Regions from separate parts of the Shewanella sp. W3-18-1 genome, predicted to be linked through region 2. Evidence: predicted binding sites of a transcription regulator. Region 2 holds the regulator's gene; each other region holds the start of a gene.
What was found. The regulator sigma-54, encoded in region 2, starts transcription at its own class of promoters, with help from an activator protein. The targets are predictions, from matches to a motif close to GTTGGCACGNNNNTNGNNT.
Positions count from the first base shown of each region.

Region 1: the regulator sigma-54 is predicted to act here: its motif matches at 2,342-2,360, upstream of SPUTW3181_RS21630 (DUF1328 domain-containing protein).
Region 3: the regulator sigma-54 is predicted to act here: its motif matches at 2,230-2,248, upstream of SPUTW3181_RS14520 (BON domain-containing protein).

Region 1 covers NC_008750.1:3,184,951-3,189,591, reverse strand. The annotation lists gene SPUTW3181_RS14505 (diacylglycerol kinase family protein) at 30-1,712, opposite strand; gene SPUTW3181_RS14500 (hypothetical protein) at 1,864-2,058, opposite strand; gene SPUTW3181_RS21630 (DUF1328 domain-containing protein) at 2,083-2,259, opposite strand; gene pfaD (eicosapentaenoate synthase subunit PfaD) at 2,571-4,217, opposite strand; gene SPUTW3181_RS14485 (beta-ketoacyl synthase N-terminal-like domain-containing protein) at 4,334-4,641, opposite strand, start outside.
Region 2 covers NC_008750.1:3,935,232-3,939,872, forward strand. The annotation lists gene lptA (lipopolysaccharide transport periplasmic protein LptA) at 1-195, shown strand, start outside; gene lptB (LPS export ABC transporter ATP-binding protein) at 192-923, shown strand; gene SPUTW3181_RS17950 (RNA polymerase factor sigma-54) at 1,027-2,502, shown strand; gene hpf (ribosome hibernation promoting factor) at 2,531-2,818, shown strand; gene ptsN (PTS IIA-like nitrogen regulatory protein PtsN) at 2,821-3,264, shown strand; gene rapZ (RNase adapter RapZ) at 3,261-4,115, shown strand; gene SPUTW3181_RS17970 (HPr family phosphocarrier protein) at 4,102-4,377, shown strand; gene mgtE (magnesium transporter) at 4,590-4,641, shown strand, end outside.
Region 3 covers NC_008750.1:3,189,643-3,194,283, forward strand. The annotation lists gene SPUTW3181_RS14510 (sigma-54 interaction domain-containing protein) at 1-1,371, opposite strand, end outside; gene SPUTW3181_RS14515 (hypothetical protein) at 1,607-2,056, shown strand; gene SPUTW3181_RS14520 (BON domain-containing protein) at 2,284-2,829, shown strand; gene SPUTW3181_RS14525 (hypothetical protein) at 2,991-3,779, opposite strand; gene SPUTW3181_RS14530 (hypothetical protein) at 4,110-4,352, shown strand; gene SPUTW3181_RS14535 (fumarylacetoacetate hydrolase family protein) at 4,463-4,641, opposite strand, start outside.

The DNA.
Region 1 (4,641 bases), 750 kb from region 2:
AGACATCAAGGCATTAATGCCACAGATGATTACAAGGTTGTTTCTTCGGTTATTTCTTGATAGGGAACAAACACCTTAAGGGATGCGGGTTGAACCTCAATGGTAAGATCCGCAGGCTCAAACACTTCGCCATCAATCACATATTTACACTTAGGCTGACTGCGAATGGTGACCTTTTTAGCGTGGGCGTGGTGGACTTTACTTAGGCGAGCTTGTTGAACTTTTAGATCTTTATGGCCTTCTTTTACCCACCCAGCGATTGCTAATTCGGCTAAGCCAAGCAAGGGGCCTTTGGGGTCATCGTCCGCATCCAACCAGGTAATATCGAGCAATCCATCGGTCATATTGGGTTCGCCATTTCCTTGTGCTAGCAAACTGGTAAAGGGGGCGGCATTGGCAATTACTAAGCTGTGGGTACGGATCGTTATCGGCGCGGCATCGTCCAAACTTAACGAGATAGTTAAGGTTTCTGCCATACTCATCGCTTGCCATAGACCATCGAGGTAGGCCAGTTGACCTAGGGCGTTTTTACGCTCGCGGTTTGCTGATTCAATCATTTTTTGCTCAAATCCAATGCCGACAAGTAACAACACTAACTCATCATTACAACGTGCGGTATCTATAGCTTGGGTGTGTCCTTGAATAATATTATCCAGCGCCTGAGAGATAGGAATTATCTTGCTGCCTAAACCAAATAGCGCATGACTTAAGGCGTTCGTCGTTCCTAAAGGAATAATCCCTAACATGATATCGGTATTCACAACTTCTGATGCGACCTCGGTTACCGTACCGTCTCCGCCACAGGCGATAACGATATCTGCGCCTGCACTGCGGGCCTGTTGAGCGAAGATATTTGCGGTTTCGTCTGCTGTTGTGAGAGTTAACGTCAGGTCAAAATAGGCTTTGAGTTCATCTTGGATTTGTTCGCTGTATTCTTGCCATTTTCCGCCGCCAGAGACTGGGTTGGCGATAATCCATGCTACTTTGTGGATGTTAATTTTCCCTTGACTGAGCATGCGCTCAAGCGCGCGTAATTGCCATTTGTTTAAGCCTGCGGTTTTGCGAACTTGCTTTATCTGTTGCAGTACTTCTACGAAGTGCTGTTGTTTATCTTTACAAACCAAATAAGCGGCGAGTACCAGCACTGAGCGGCCACGACCCATAGCACAGTGGATGAGTACCTTTTTATTGGCGCGCACTTGGCGGTGCAGCCAGTTAACGGCTTGATTGAGTTGGGCACTGGTCGGCACACTATGATCTAAGATGGGAATATTTAAATACTCAATATGATCTTCAAACTGTGACCAATCTAAGCCATCAAACTCAGCGGTGACATCCAGAATGGCAGTGATCTTATTGGCTTTAATCTTTTCCAGATCCGCAGGAAAGAGTCGACAACCGAGATACAGATGTTCATCTATCCTCTGCATCGATGGCACTGAATCACATTTTCTCGCCCAATGGTTATAGAGTCGGCAACCCAATAAAAAAGGGATAAAACCCCAGCGAATATACCAAGGAATAGTGCCATCTTGGCGTTTTCTAAAAATACTGGCGCGATTAAACCAATAGGCTGAGCCGACTAAAAACAGTGACAGGCTCGTCCATGCCCAAATGAACGTAAGCAGAGGAGAAGTTCCTGCCACCGCCAAATAGGCGAATAGCATGGCACCTGCTGTGTACAAATATTTGATGTGGATCTTCGTTAGCATGCAAGTTCTCCAATGCTGTTGCTTTTGGTTAAATTCGTTGCACTTGAAATGGTTGAATGTGAGATGAAGATGTTGAAATGATTGAGTGTAAACCAAAAGGGTAGCAGTAGATGTGTCTATTGCTACCCTAAATCAGATAAAGCTTGTTAGCCTAGCACTTAGTATCTTTAGCCTTAACGCCTTCTTTGACTTCTTCACAGGCATCTTCGATAGCGTTGCCTACATCGGTAATGGCATCATCGATCTTTTCACCGGCATCTTCGGCTTTGTTATCACTACAGGCAGATAGGCCTAGGGCGAGTAATAATGCCAGTGCTGCACTTGTCATTAGCGTAAATGGTTTCATATCTATTTTCCTCTCCAATAAAAATTAAGGGCGCGGGGCTCTACCTTTGATGGCATTGACCAACAGTGAAATCACCAGTAACACAATAAATAAGAAGAAAATGATTTTTGCGATACCAGCAGCGGCTCCTGCAATACCGGTAAAACCAAAGAGCCCAGCAATAATGGCAACAACCAAAAACATTAATGTCCAACCTAACATATTAACCTCCTATCCCAGTCTTTATCCTTCATCTGACCCGTTTGTGTCATTTGTAAGGTAATGGTGAGTGGTTATTTATAGGATGCGAGCTTAATGCCAATGTGGTTTTTTAAATATAACATTTTGATTTTGTTTGTTTATATTTAGCTTTAGTTGATTTTTTTTAGTTTACTTAAATGCAAATTAAGCAATTTTTACCTTACTTTCGGTAAAAGTTTCAGCCTCAATAACTGTGCTTTTTATCAATAAAAAAGCTGACACTGTTACCCATGCCAGCTTTATATACAAGGTGTTACGTTGAGGCTAATCGGTTAAAAACGATTTAGCGGTTTCCAGCGTTGCAGGCTAACTGGAATGCTCGCGCCTTGGGATAACAGCAGGTTAATCCGCGCTTGATACGCCGCGCCCACCATTAAATGTTTGGCTAAATCCACCGCATTACGGGCCTTATAGTCATCTAAATAACTGCCTTTGGCCCACGCATTAAATGCGCCAAGGGCAGGGCCTGCCCAGATTTGGTAATCCATTTCGCGGCCGACTTCACCTGTGTTTGACCAGCGGCTCGATAAACCCAAATACCAGCGGAAAATCAGCGCCATCTTACGTTTGGGGTTATCCAGTGCGCGCTCGATTTGCTTAGGATCGCGCTCGTTAAAGTGGGCGACTGTGCCAGCCCAAATATCATCGAGTGATGAGCGGAACACTTGCTCTTCGAGCTTTTTACGCTCGTCCGCAGGGATGGCATCAATCGAATCGTAACGGGTGTAGATTTCATACAGCTTATTGGCGCGCATCGGGAACAGAGTGCCGCGCTTAACCACTTGTAATTTCACGCCCATTTCGAACATATCGGCGGCAGGTGCCATAGTCACATCGGCCATTTCTGTGGTGGCGAGTAACTTACGTGTGTGTTCACTCGCGCCCGCCTCCACACATGCTTGGTTGATTGAACCTGTGACGATAAAGGCCGCGCCCATGTTGAAGGTGGCTAATGCTGCATCGGGTGTACCAACGCCGCCGCCAGCACCAACACGGATGGGCGTCTTGTATTGATACTTAGCTTGGATTTCATCTTTGAGTGCCAAAATCGTCGGCAAAAGCGTGACTAACGGACGATTGTCGGTATGGCCGCCAGAGTCGGCTTCGGCTGTGATGTCATCCGCCATCGGCACAAGCAATGCCATCGCCATTTGGTCTTGGCTGATAAGACCGTCACTCACTAGTTGCTGGAGGATTTTGGCAGGCGCCGGTTCCATAAACTTAGTCGCGACTTCGGTACGGCTGATTTTTGCGATGACTTTGTTGCCAATGACTATTTCGCCATGTTCGTCGCGGCTCAATCCCGCTGCGCGGTAATAGACGATCTGCGGCGTTAAACCTAAAAATGCCGAGGCTTCGACTGTGCGCACTTTATGTTTTAAAAACAGCTCAACGCTGCCGCGCTCTAATGCGGGCTCGCTTGGGCTGTGAATTAAGTTAAAAGCGTAAGGGCCATTGGGCAGCGCCGCTTGAATGCGGGTAATGGCCGCTTCAACGCGGGATGGAATTAACCCCGCCGCGCCAAATGAGCACAAAATGCCCGCTTGGCCCAGCGCAATAACCAGTTCTTCCGAGGCAATACCGTTGGCCATAGCGCCGGCGTAGTAAGCGTATTTAACCCCGTGTACGCGGCGAAAATTACTGTCGCCTAAACTTTGGGTGCCAAGGGCGGGCGCAAAGGCGCTGACGGGGTGTGAGCCAAGAGGCGCTTGGCTGTCGCTTGTGGTTACTTCGGCCGTTTGCGCTATGCCTAAGCCTTTTTCGCTGTGATTGACTAAGTAACAGGCTTGGCTTAAATCTTTGAGTTTTTTGCCTAATGAGTCGATATCAAAGCTCAGCGCGGCATCGTTGACTTGCCACGGCCAAGGGCTGAGTTTTTCGTTATTGCTATTGTATTGATCTAGAGTATGGCTAGTCATAGGTGTTCTCATGTTATTTGTGCCGCCTTGGTGATGTGGATAGCCAAGGCGGCGCAATTATTTGTTATTCGTTATTTGTTATTCGAGATTAGCGTCTTTCTAACAGCGTAAACTCGCTAGGCTTCTTCAATACAGATGGCGATATCTTTAACTTCATAAATCCGCAGACCATCTTTACTCAAGTTGGCATCGCCCATAATGATGCGTTTGCCATTGTCGTCTGTCACGCTGGTAATGTGCACATCCAGTGACATCTGCTTGTTTAATGGGTTAATTTGACCGCGATACTTCCATTTGATATCCGATAAAATCTGCCCGAATTTTGGATTGTTAAAGCCCGCGCCAAGGTCTTGGTCAATCGCATAGGTTTGCATCAGCTCGATAATGGCTTCAACCCCTAATGAGCCTGGCATCACAGGATCTT
Region 2 (4,641 bases):
TCCCTCGATCAAGCGGGTAGTCAAGTGACAGGTAACCTCATTCGTTACAACATCATTCAACAAAAACTGATCGCAGAAAGCACAGGGAATGGTGATGACCGCGTGATAACCATTATTCAACCCGAAAGCTATCAGGATGATCTCAAACCCCAAACACCCGCAGATAAACCTGTGAAAGAGCAGGACTCTCAATGACCCAAATTACCCTAAGAGCACAAAACCTCGCCAAGAGCTACAAAAACCGCCAAGTGGTTAAAGACGTCAGTCTGACAGTCAAAACTGGCCAAGTTGTTGGTTTGCTAGGCCCAAATGGTGCAGGTAAAACCACGACCTTTTACATGGTGGTTGGGTTAGTAAAAAGCGATAAAGGCCATATTTTTATCGACAATGATGATTTAACAGCAGATCCTATGCATCTTCGCGCCCGCAAAGGAATTGGTTACTTACCACAAGAAGCCAGTATCTTCCGTAAGCTGACCGTTCACGACAATATCATGGCGGTATTACAAACCCGTAAAGAGCTAAAAGACGAAGAACGCGAAGAAGAACTGGAGCACCTACTCGAAGAGTTCCATATTACCCATATTCGCGATAGCCAAGGGATGTCCTTATCGGGCGGTGAACGTCGCCGAGTTGAAATTGCCCGCGCCCTCGCGGCCAATCCCAAGTTTATTCTGCTCGATGAGCCTTTTGCGGGCGTTGATCCGATTTCCGTTATCGATATCAAAAAAATTATCGAACAACTTAAGAGTCGTGGCTTAGGCGTACTTATCACAGACCACAATGTCCGAGAAACATTAGACGTATGTGAACATGCCTATATTGTGAGTCACGGAAACCTGATTGCCGAGGGAACTCCTGCAGAGATCTTAGACAATCAGCAAGTTAGGGCTGTGTACTTAGGTGAACAATTCAGGCTATAGTTACTCCAGCGGAGTCCATAGCATAAAATTATTGCGACTAGACTCCACTCACTGATAACAAACGGCCTCATTCAAAAATAATAACGTAGGGATCAGCGGTAACATGAAAGCGTCACTCCAGCTCAAACTGGGCCAACAGTTAACCATGACGCCACAATTACAACAGGCGATTCGTCTGTTGCAGCTCTCGTCATTGGAATTACAACAAGAGATCCAGCAAGCCTTAGACTCTAATCCTCTTCTTGAGCTGGAAGATGAGCAATTTGACGCACCTACAGAACGCAACCAGAATTTATCAGACACAGATTTCAGCGAATCAAGCCCACTGCCACCCGAACAAGATAGCTCCACTGTTGATACCGCAGAATCCTTGACCAAAGAATCGATGCCAGATGAACTTCCCATGGATACCACTTGGGATGAAGTGTTTACCGCCTCACCCAACTCAGGTTCGGGTGGCAGTAGAGAAGATGACATGCCCTTTCAGGGGGAAACCAGCGAGGGCCTACATGAACATTTAGAATGGCAAAAAAACCTCACCCCCTTCTCTGAAACCGATCTTGCCATTGCCACGGCCATTATTGATGCTATTGATGATCAGGGCTATCTCACCCAAAGCACTGAAGATATTCTCGAAGCGATGGGAAACCCTGAGATTGAGTTGGACGAAGTCGAAGCTGTACTTAAGCGTATCCAACACTTTGATCCTGTTGGTGTTGCAGCAAGAGATCTCAGCGAATGTTTACTGATCCAGCTATCCCATTTTTCGCCGGACACACCACATCTCGAAAATGCCCGCATGTTGATCAAAGATCATTTAGATCTGATCGCTGCTCGCGATTTTAGGCTGTTAATGCGTAAAACCAAACTGAAGGAAGATGAACTTCGGGATGGTATCGCACTGATACAAACGCTGAACCCTCGCCCAGGTTTGTTGATCACACCGATAGATGAAGAATATGTGATCCCAGATGTGTCGGTATCGAAGAAAAATGGCCGTTGGGTGGTAGAACTCAACCCAGATTGCATGCCCAAAATCAATGTAAACCAGCAATATGCCGCCATGGCTCGCAGCACAAAAAGCCAAGCAGATAGCCAATTTATTCGTGGCCATCTGCAGGAAGCCAAATGGTTTATCAAGAGCTTAGAAAGTCGTAACGACACCTTACTCAAAGTGGCCAATTGTATCGTTCAATACCAACAAGGCTTCTTTGAGTACGGTGAAGAAGCCATGAAACCTATGGTACTTAACGATATAGCCGAAGCGGTTGAAATGCATGAGTCGACCATCTCACGGGTCACAACTCAAAAATACATGCATACCCCTAAGGGACTTTTTGAACTAAAATACTTCTTCTCAAGCCATGTCGGGACTGACGATGGCGGTGAGTGCTCATCCACAGCAATCAGAGCCTTTATTAAAAAACTGGTTGCCGCGGAAAACCAGAAAAAACCATTAAGCGACAGCAAGATGGCACAACTTCTGGCAGAACAGGGAATAAATGTTGCGCGCAGAACCATTGCGAAGTATCGAGAAGCAATGCTTATTCCCCCTTCCAATCAGCGTAAAAGTTTATAGCCTACTATGGATATCGGAGGACGTTTCTATGCAAATAAAGCTCATTGGACACCATATCGAGATTACTGAATCGTTACGGGCATATGTAGAGGAAAAATTTTCAAAACTTGAACGCCATTTCGAACAGATCCATAATGTGCACGTTGTGCTCAATGTTGAGAAAATGCAACAGATTGCCGAAGCGCGAATCAACCTCACCGGTGGTGAAGTTTTTGCAACTTCAGAGCATACTGACATGTATGCTGCCATAGACGTCCTGATCGATAAACTTGATCGTCAGGTTATTAAACACAAAGAGAAGTTAACAAAACACTAATAATGGAACTTTGTACCATACTGAGGCCGGAGTGCACTACCTGCGCCACTCCGGGCAGTAAAAAAAAGGTACTGGAACTCATCAGTGACTTAGCCGCTGCCCAGTACCCCACCCTCTCATCTCAAGAGATCTTCGAAAGCCTTGTGGCGCGCGAAAAGATGGGGAGCACAGGTATAGGTAACGGTATCGCCATTCCACATGGTCGATTAACCGATATTACACAACCCATTGCAATACTCGTAAAATGTGAGGAACCGATAGCTTTCGACGCTATCGATAAGCAACCTGTTGATATTTTGTTTGCACTGCTTGTGCCGGCGGATCAATGCCAACAGCACCTAAGCACGCTGTCGTGCATGGCAGAAAAGCTAAGTGATAAACAAATATTAAAACAACTGCGTAAGACGCATGATGAAACGGAACTCTATCAGGTAATCACTGGATGAAACTGGTCATAGTGTCAGGCCGCTCTGGCTCAGGCAAATCTGTCGCACTTAGGGTACTTGAAGATCTCGGCTATTATTGTGTCGATAATCTTCCCTTGCCACTAATAGGCAGTTTGCTTGAGCAACTCAAAGGCAGTAACGATCTTGTCGCCATTAGTGTCGATGTTCGTAATATGCCAGAGCAAGATAAAGTGCTGGTTCAGCAACTTTCTAACCTGCCAGCAGGGACGGAGATTACCAGCTTCTTCCTCAATTCAAGCGATAAAGTGTTACTTAAACGCTACAGTGAAACACGCCGCCTGCACCCGTTATCTAAAAGTCGAGTATCCCTACAAGAAGCCATTAAACTTGAAGGAAAACTGCTCGAACCTATGTCCAAACTGGTAGATCACTACATAGATACTTCAAATTTAAATATCTATGATTTAAGCGATCAAGTCAGACAAATTCTTCTTGGTAGCGTTGATAAAGAATTAGTCATCTACTTTGAGTCCTTTGGCTTTAAAAATGGCATGCCTACAGAAGCCGACTTTATGTTCGATGTGCGCTTTTTACCTAACCCCCATTGGGAGTTAGCATTGCGTCCATTAACAGGCCTAGACGAACCTGTAGCTGAGTTTTTGAATCGCCAGCCCCTGGTAAACAAGTTCATTTGGCAGATAGAAAACTTACTAGAAACCTGGTTACCACACCTTGAGCGTAATAATCGCAGTTATTTAACCATTGCGATTGGTTGCACAGGTGGACAGCACAGATCGGTTTATGTGGCAGAACAATTAGCGAAGCGATTTAGTAATGGTAAACATAAGGTCAATGTACGCCATCGAGAGCTAGATCATGCCAAAGCTTGAACGTCAGATTACCATCTGTAATAAGCTCGGTTTACACGCACGCGCCGCCACAAAATTGGTGGTACTGGCCTCTGAGTTTGATGCAACAATAACGTTAATACAAGGCGATAAACAAGCCTCAGCGGCAAGTGTGCTTGGTCTTTTGATGCTTGAAACAGGTATGGGAAAAACCATCAAGCTAATTGCAGAGGGCCCTGATGCAGAACCCGCGCTTGATGCTATTTGCGCATTAATCGATGCTAAATTTGACGAAGCCTGCTGATCTTAAGCAAAGTTATACTTAACCTATTCCCGTTGTACTGCTCACTGATACTCAATCGGCACTCATTTGTGACTCGACGTTCCCTGTGACGCTCAATTACAATATGTCCCCTGCGTCCGCTGATCAAACCCATTACCTTGACTAGGCTATATTCACACTCAGTGAAAATAGTCGCTAATTATCCGTTTCCCTCACCATATTATGGAGGACAAATGCCCGTAGAAGCTTCAGACAGTCATCAAGTCGGACATCGCCTCGACCAGC
Region 3 (4,641 bases), 750 kb from region 2:
TTTTGCAGTAGGCTCACCTGCCTCGACTTGCTGTTCATACTTACTGAGCTTGTTATAGAGGGTTTTAACGCTAATCCCTAATTGTTCAGCAGTATCGGTTTTATTGCCATTACTGGACTCTAGTGCTTGATAAATGGCAATTTTCTCCAAATCATCTAAACGCATCCCTTGGGGAATAATCACTTCTTCCTCAGCAATTTTGGCGTTATCGATTTCCTGTTCTAGCTGCAAATGACTCGGCAAAATCTCTTGATCCGCCAGAATATAAGCCCGCTCAACGGCATGTTTTAACTCGCGTACATTGCCTGTCCAACGATTTGCAGCAATCATCCGCAGACTTTCCTCTGAGAAAACTTTGCACTGCTTTTCAGCCACATTACGATAAGCCAGAAAATGCTGCGCTAATCCGATAATATCTTCACCACGAACCCTTAATGGTGGAACTCTAATCGGGAATTGAGCCAAGCGAAAATATAAATCCTCTCGAAATAGCCCAGCCTCTATTGCCGCAAGAGGATCACGATTCGTTGCCGCCACAATGCGTACATCTGAGTGGAGTACTTTGTCTCCCCCCACTGGGCGATACTCATTATTTTCTAGCACTCTAAGTAACTTTACTTGATGCTCTATAGGCATTTCCGTTATTTCATCGAGAAATAACGTTCCACCTTCCGCCTGTTCAAAAACCCCTTTATGATCCCGATTTGCACCAGTAAACGCCCCTTTAACATGTCCAAATAACTCACTATCAACCAATTCGGGACTGAGAGCGCCGCAGTTAATCGCAATAAAAGGCTCATTCACTCTCGGGCTTGCTAAGTGGATAGTATTAGCGACTAACTCTTTACCTACACCACTCTCGCCAATAATTAATACATTACTGTCGGTGACTGATACACGACGAATGGTGCGATACAACTTATGCATAGGCGCCGACGAACCGACAAGTAAACCGTATTGGTCTAACTCGCTTAAAAAGGGGCTTGAACGGCTGGGTGAACTAGCGACTAAATGCTGGGCAAAATCAATTAAAATACTACTTATCAGTGACATATCATATGGCTTGCGAAGATGATAACCTGCATATTGCGCCATAAGCTTATCTAGGTTGGGATTGGGCTGACCATTAGAGAGAAAAATAAACTCAATCCCCGACATAGCTGCATTTTTCATTAAATCAAGATAGTCCTCGTGACTAAGACAAGGAAACTCAATAACTGCAACATCAACATGATTGGCTTCAAGCTGGGCAAGCCAAGGTAAGTCATCAATACTACGCAGTTTATTAAAATGTAAGGCACCCTCAAGTTGCACAAGTGCTTGCTCGGCACCTAAATCCTGTAGGTGATAAAAAAGTGTTGGTCGAGCCATGCTAAGTTCACTCCTGTGTATGAAGATCCACTGTATGCCAGCCGTGAAACTTTAACAACATCAATGGTAATAGTTTCCGACATACCAATCGAATAACTGAACTAACTAAAAATATCGCTCTATAAATCAGTCTTTTAATCTACCACTAAAAACGAGAACGGAATATGCATGGTAGCTGAACAAAACTGACATTATTAACTCAAGAATGCCGGACTCAGGCATAAGGAGATGGATTATGAAGTCTAATGTTGTGCAACATCAGACTGATATCAGCGCCGATATCAAGCTTAGCGAGGGGATTATTACACTCTGCCAGAGGGGAGATGAGTTCTACACTCGCGCGATCTCTCTGGTCGATGACTATAACCTGCAACGTATTCTTAGGGTGCAATCCTCTGTCTATAAACGTCTATTAATCAGACTATCCTTACCGCAAGACTATCCAAGTACAGGTAACATCACTAACCAACAAATAAATCCTTATGCTCAAGTTGAAACGCTATTAGAACAACACGTAATCTCTGTGGCCATTGCGGCTCTTATCGAGATCGAGCAACAAGTGCTAACTCAACTAAAGCGGGCAGTAAAACAAGCACATCATCCACATCTCACATGTCAACTTGCCGAAGGCACTGCTTGGTTACAAATCAGTTGCGATGCCATGCAATCCCTTCATAACCCTTAACGCCCTAGTTACTAACCGCACAGTCTTGTGCGGTTTTTCATGTCAATTGCATCGAGGGTCTCTCTGCAATAATTACATTTATTCGGTAAAAAAGACCGATTAATGGCCTCTACAACAAGCCTAAATCAAAGATAAAATCATTATATAAATATATAAATCAATAAGTTAAAAACATTGGCACGATTCACGCTATATCTATCCTTGAGTCAACAACTGAGGATATCATCATGAAAACAGCAACAGTATTAGCAACCTTACTTATCGGTTCAATCAGCTTAAATGTGGCTGCAGCTCAAGATTGGAAAAATGAAGCCAAAGATGCTTGGATTGATGGTAAAGCAGAAACGACCCTGTTACTCAATACTAACCTGAACTCCTTTGACATTATGACCGATGTAAAAGATGGTCATGTGACCTTAACCGGACAAGTAGAAAGTCGCGTCGATAAAGCCCTTGCAACGGAGCTTATCAAAAGCCTAGATGGGGTAAAAGATGTCGATAACAAGTTAACCGTAATGAGTAAAGATGATGGTACCAGCGATGTGATGAAAACCTTAACCGACTCCAAAGTCGCCACCGTTGTCAAAACCCGTTTATTATTTTCAACCGATGTTTCTGGCACCCAAATTAACGTCGATGTTGCCGATGGTGTTGTGACTCTCAAAGGGGAAGTCGCAAGCGATGCAGAGCGTCAACTCGCGCTAAAAATTGCTGAAAACACCGACGATGTTAAAAAGGTGGTTGATAAAATCAGCATAGTTAAAAAGGTTTGATAAATCAGCTCCAAAACAGCGCCTTCACAAATGATTAACATCAATCTATATGACTGAATTATCGGTCCAAAAACAAAACCCGCCTAGGCGGGTTTTGTTTTTATTGTTGGCAGCAGACCCTATTCACACTCTGCAAAAATACCCATAACGCATCGCACGCTCTAGTTAATCCCCGTTTCAGTAACTGTCAGTTCTAAGGTTTTAACGATTTCAGGATTTTCTGACATAGGTTGATTAGGTGCCCTATCTCTATAGGTAACGGCGATTTTATAAGGTGACTCAAAGGGATAAACAGGTTCAACATTATCAACCTCAATCCTATCTCCAATCAAAACACTCCCCAAATGCTTCAAACTGGAGTGTTCATAATCGAGATTAAATAATCCAAGATACCAAAACACCCCTGAACCTTGAGTTGTCACAATAAATGGCGCAACAAAGGGCATTGTTTGCGCATTCAAATCCAATTGAATAGGAGCATTACTCTGTGTGTCTGGCTCTAATGCGGGATCAAAATTAAGCGGAGTAATACGCATATAATCGAGCAATACTCGTCCCTTGACGTCACCGTCTTGATAGTCGCCAATGGCAAACTCTGTTTGCTTAACTTTAATAAAATGCGTTAATGCCACAGGTTTATGTCCTTCGGGTAAATGTACTTCAAAGGGGTTAGCAGTATTAAGCGTAAACAGTTTCAGCATCACCTCTGATGCATTGGCAACTGGTTTTATCTCACTTGGTACGACAAGATCTGTCTCATTAATGTCAACACGATTAGCTTGTGCCTTCGCATTCTCTAGAGCCATCGCATCATCAAATGGCATCACTCGGCCATCTTCCACGACCATAAACACATCATCATTCGTCATATTAAAACGATAGATGCCCGCGGCAAGTATGCCGAGTACGACGACTGTTGCGGCTATGGTTAACTTTACAAACGTACTCATTATTTCCCCCAATCACCCTTTAAATTTCATTTCAGTTTGCAGCAGTATCACCCCAATTTGTAGACAAAAGCAGTATTACAGATAGCACTGAAAAACAAACCTATGAATGAACTGAAATTGAGTTTATTTTTGTATTAGTCAGCCAAAGTTCAGCAAATATCGCAAAAATTGCGCAACCGCGGGGGAAATAAATGTCAATTTATAGATAGTCGTGACTTAGCGACTACACTCACTGACGTTATAATCACCGTCATTCACAGCCATCATCGATGGCACATTAACTCGAACAATGTGGTTTTATTTAACCTTTCGCTAAGGATTTTCGCACCAATGACGACAGCCTCGACTAGCCCTTTTACCGTATTGAACCAAACTACTGCTGCTTCATTCAATGAGCAGAAAAATCTGATTAAACGGGTATTTAAAGGTAAACCAGTCCAATGTCCAAGCTGTAAGCAAACGCTAAAAGTGGTATTACCCGAGCAGGTAAAAGCGGAACAAACTGCGGGGATCTTCTGCGCTAAAGGCTGCACTGATATCGAACTCGATATGGAAGCCGTTGCAGGACTGTAATTATCCAACATTAATCGCACAGAGATAAGTGCTGTTAAACACCTTGAGTTGTGGCGAATGACTCAAACAGGTGAGTCACTCGGCTTCGTGCAACATAATATTATCAGGCGCTAAACACTCAGCCATTGATATTCGAGCAAAGGTTCAGCCCCCGCTTGCAGGCCACGGCTCAGCGTGACGTTAAATACACTTTTAGCGGGAATACTTCCCACGCCCTTGGGTGTGCCTGTCATCACAATATCGCCCTCATCGAGACTGATAAATGCCTGTAGCTCGGACAATATGGTTT